Regions from separate parts of the Secundilactobacillus malefermentans genome, predicted to be linked through region 1. Evidence: predicted binding sites of a transcription regulator. Region 1 holds the regulator's gene; the other holds the start of a gene.
What was found. The regulator LexA, encoded in region 1, represses DNA repair genes until DNA is damaged. The targets are predictions, from matches to a motif close to CNAACANNTGTTNG.
Positions count from the first base shown of each region.

Region 1 (2,406 bases):
GAATAACACCAATAATGGCTAAAAATAACATCAAAATAAACTCCCCCTATAACAAATAATTTATTTAATTTTAGTATACCATTCTTGACCAACTTCTTAGGATAAGTCTTATAATCTTCATATTTTCGCCGTAATATCTTCAGAAAGCTTTGTTACATTAGCAATAAGCTAATAAAGCGAGGTCGAAAGTAATGCAAAAATTTCAGCAGGGCGAACTAGTAAGGTATGAATCAGCGGAAGAATTGCAGGGGCCTGTAATTGGAAAAGTCATTCAAGTTTTGCAGAGTAATGTTGTTATTGAAGTATTAAACTTTTATTTCAAAGATAGACAGCGAGTATCGGAACTAAATTTTGTTATAACGGCTTGCCCGACAGAGTTGAAGTCACTTCGAGTGATAAATTATGGAAATTAAAGAATAGAGGTAATGAAAATGACGGTAAAAGTTGATGATAAGGTAATTTGTAGCCCAAATGGAAAATTTAAAAATAGTTTTGTTGGGATAGTAGAAAAATTGTATACGAGATCAGCAATGGTTAAGATCATTGAATTTCATCCTGATGATCGATGGCAAGCAATTAAATTATCAGAAAAAACGATTGTTGCTTTTGATAATATTGAAAGCGAATCCATTTCAGAAAATGCAGAAATTAGGGCAGCAATGTAAAAATGCATCCGTCACATAATGGCGGGTGCATTTTTTAGTTAGAAAAATTAATAGATTTCATCGCGGTAAAGACCAACAACTTTACCCAAAATAGAAACTTGGTCCAAAATAATGGGTGCCATCGTATCATTCTCGGGTTGAAGTCGATAATATCCTTTTTCCTTGAAAAATCGTTTGCAGGTTGCTTCGTTTTCTTCCGTTAGAGCAATGACAATATCGCCATTGTCGGCAACTTGTTGCTTTCGAACAATTACTTGGTCACCGTTCAAAATGCCGGCGTTTATCATGCTTTCTCCTCGAATTGTTAGCATAAATAAATCGGCGGCTTCTGCTGCAAAGTGATCGGGAACTGGGAAATAATCAGTAGCTTCCTGTACTGCTAGTATTGGAGCACCCGCAGTTACTGTCCCGAGGACGGGGATTTTATTAGGCGTTACGGTAATTCCTAAAGCTTCAATACCTAAGGGGGTAATTTCAAGCGCTCGGGGCTTACTTGGATCTTTTGAAAGAAGACCTTTTTTAGCTAAGCGGCTGATATGACCGTGAACTGTGGAGGTTGATTTTAAGCCAACTGCTTCACAAATTTCACGAACTGTAGGAGGATATCCTTTTTCACCCACACGTTGATGAATGAAACTAAGTACCTCCATTTGCTTACTATCGGATCCTTTTGTCATGGCACTTTCACCTCATGCGTTCTATTTTTAAATAAATCATACCATAGATATTTAAAGCTTTCAAACAAACGTTCGGTTTAATTGATTGCACTTTATGGTAAAGGTTGTTACTATATTCTTTGTGAAAAAGGAGTGGAATAGATGGCTGATAGTGAAATGCAAAAATTAATTAAAAGAATAAACGAACTAGCACATAAGGCAAAAGAAGAGGAATTATCAGAAGTAGAGAAAATTGAGCGCAAAGATTTGCGGGCAAAGTATCTACAAAAATTTCGTGAAAGTTTCAAAAGCCAAGTTGAAATGATGCAGGTTTTTGATAAGAGTGGTAAGGAAGTCACCCCAGAAAAAGTTCGAAAAGTTCAGCGTGGAAAGGGACTTCGAGAAGATTAATTAAATTTAAAAGGCAGACGACCTTTTAATTTAGACGATAGTTGTGTAAACTAGTCTAGTAAATGTTACTTTAAAGGGGGATTCACTTTGTCGACTGGTATCTGGATACTAATAGTCGTAATTGCACTCTTACTTGGCGCTGTTGGTGGCTTTTTTGGCGCTCGCAAGTACATGGAGAATTATCTGAAAGATAATCCGCCAATTAGCGAAGATCAAATAAGAGCTATGATGATGCAAATGGGACAAAAACCATCTGCAAAGAAACTTCATCAGATGATGAATACAATGCGACAACAAGCAAAGAAACAATAGATCAATATCGTTTGATTTGTACCCTAAAGCTGGATGCTTGAACTCAGCGCGGGGTATTTTTTTGTCTACTTATGGTATTATTAAGAAAACTTTAATTAAAATTTAATGTGTTTGGGAAGTGAGCCTTTTTGGGAATATTTAAAAAATTATCCTGGTATTTCAAGCAGGAGAAAATAACCTATTTTAGAGGGTTACTTGGACTCTTGTTAACTGCGGTCATCGGGATTATTCCAGCTAGATTAATAGGTAATTTAATCGATTTAATTCATAACAAGCAACTAACGAGTTCAAGACTTGTTTTTTTATTAGCACTATTATTAGGCGCCACTATTTTTCAGTATGTGGCAAGGTATATTTGGCGA
Region 1 covers NZ_CP042371.1:1,784,512-1,786,917, forward strand. Annotated here, with positions in the region: gene FGL90_RS08765 (hypothetical protein) at 1-34, opposite strand, end outside; gene FGL90_RS08770 (hypothetical protein) at 192-413, shown strand; gene FGL90_RS08775 (hypothetical protein) at 432-665, shown strand; gene lexA (transcriptional repressor LexA) at 713-1,342, opposite strand; gene FGL90_RS08785 (DUF896 domain-containing protein) at 1,484-1,732, shown strand; gene FGL90_RS08790 (YneF family protein) at 1,820-2,044, shown strand; gene FGL90_RS08795 (ABC transporter ATP-binding protein) at 2,173-2,406, shown strand, end outside.

Region 2 (2,406 bases), 370 kb from region 1:
AATAGCAGTTTCCCTAAACAGTGGAGCGTATATAGCTGAAATTATTAGAGGTGGAATTGACTCAGTTTCTAAGGGGCAAGACGAGGCAGCAAAAAGTCTGGGATTGTCGAAGACGGATATCATGCGTTCCGTTATTTTACCTCAGGCACTTAAAAATATTTGGCCAGCGTTGGGGAACGAATTTATTTCGCTCATCAAGGAAAGCTCGATTGTGTCGATTATTGGGGTTACTGATTTAATTTATCAGCTAAATATCGTGCGTGCAGACACTTATCGTGGCGTTATGCCAGTGTTTGTAGCGATGGTTCTGTACTTTATTTTGACGTTTGGACTGACCAGAATTTTGAATCATTTCGAAGGGAGGATGCAACATGACTCATAATGCGGTAATTGAAGTAAAAGATTTAGCGAAAAAGTATGGGAAAAATGACGTTTTAAAGAACATTTCCGAGGAAGTTCATGATGGACAAGTTATCTGTGTGATTGGTCCTTCTGGGGCAGGGAAAAGTACGTTCCTTCGTTGCCTGAATAAGTTAGAGTCGCCAACAAAGGGCCAGATTAAGTTTAATGGGACCGAAATAACGACGCTATCTGAAAAAGAACTAAGTACGGTGCGTGAAAAAATGGGAATGGTTTTTCAAAATTTTAATTTATTTCCGAACATGACGGTCATTCAGAATTTAGCACTCGCCCCAATTAAGGTTAAAAAAATGAGCAGCCAAGACGCTGAAAAAGAGGCCCGTTCATTACTCAAACGGGTTGGCCTAGAAGAAAAAGCAAATGCATATCCTGATAGTCTCTCTGGAGGTCAGCAACAGCGGGTAGCAATTGCCCGGGCACTGGCAATGAATCCACAAGTAATGCTTTTTGATGAGCCTACTAGCGCTTTGGACCCAGAGATGGTTGGAGAAGTACTTGCAGTGATGAAAGAGCTGGCCGAAGAAGGAATGACAATGGTCGTTGTGACCCATGAAATGGGATTTGCTAAGCAGGTGGCAGATGAAATTTGGTTTATGGCGGACGGTTATATTCAAGAACAAGGGACGCCGACTGAAGTATTTGATCATCCTAAAACTGACCGAGCAAAAGATTTTATTAGTAAGATTATTAATAGTTAGTAGTGGCATAAAGGGTCGGAATAATATTATTCCGATTCCTTTTTGATTCAAGATGTGATAATTGAACCAAACGTTTATTCGGGTTATAATAAAATAGCTGAATTTAAAGACTATAGGGGGGATTTTGATGGCTTCAGAGCATATTGAACATAAGCTAGCACTACTTCCTGGACTTCCTGGTTGTTATTTGATGAAGAACATAAATGGCAAAATTATTTACGTTGGGAAGGCAAAAAATTTAAAGAATCGGGTGCGGTCCTATTTTAAAAGTCATCATGATGGGAAAACGGCCCATTTGGTGTCTGAAATAGCTGATTTTGAAACGATTATTACCTCCACTGATAAAGAAGCCTTTCTTCTTGAAATTACATTAATTCAAAAACATCAACCACATTACAATATTAAGCTCAAACAGGGAACTGGCTACCCATATATTAAAATTACGAATGAACGTGATCCGCAATTGAAGATTGTTAGTAGCGTTCGTAAAGATGGTGGGTTTTACTTTGGACCTTATCCAAATGTTTATGCAGCTGAAGAAACGTTACACTTCCTTGAAAAAGTTTATCCGTTGCGACGTTGTAATGGTTACCAGCATCGTCCTTGTCTTTACTATCACATGGGACAATGTCTGGGGGCTTGCTTTAAAGAGGTCCCAGTTGAGGAATATGAAGAGCAAATAAAGAAAATAAAATCTTTCTTAAATGGTAATGTCGCAGATGTAAAGAAAGATTTGAAAATAAGAATGGATAAAGCAGCGCAAAGCATGGAATTTGAACGAGCAGCAGAATTGCGCGATCAGATTCACTACATCGAAGTCACTGTTGAAAAGCAAAAAATTATTTCAAATGACCGAACACCGAGAGATATTTTTAACTTCTACTTTGATAAAGGGTGGCTTTCAATTCAGGTATTCTTTATTCGCCAGTCGCGCCTAATGAAACGTGAAAAACGGCTATTCCCAGTTGTTAACGATGCTATTGAGGAAATGACCACTTTTATCCTTCAATTTTATAATCGGAAAAATAATGTGTTACCACGAGAGATACTGGTTCCAAAAGAAATTCCCCACGAAATTCTAAGTGATATTTTACAGTTACCAGTTAGAACTCCAGTCAGGGGAGAAAAGCGATCATTGCTAGAAATGGCCGGTAAGAACTCCAGACTCGTGCTAGAAGAGAAGTTTCGTTTACTGGAACTTGATGAGCAGAAAACGGTTGGCGCAATGGAAGAGATTACTAAGGCACTAGGAATTGCGCCTGGCCATAAAATTGAGGCGTTTGATCAT
Region 2 covers NZ_CP042371.1:128,244-130,649, reverse strand. Annotated here, with positions in the region: gene FGL90_RS00650 (ABC transporter substrate-binding protein/permease) at 1-382, shown strand, start outside; gene FGL90_RS00645 (amino acid ABC transporter ATP-binding protein) at 372-1,118, shown strand; gene uvrC (excinuclease ABC subunit UvrC) at 1,246-2,406, shown strand, end outside.
Region 2: uvrC (excinuclease ABC subunit UvrC) is a predicted target of LexA. The motif match lies at 1,186-1,199, and genes of this name have one in related genera.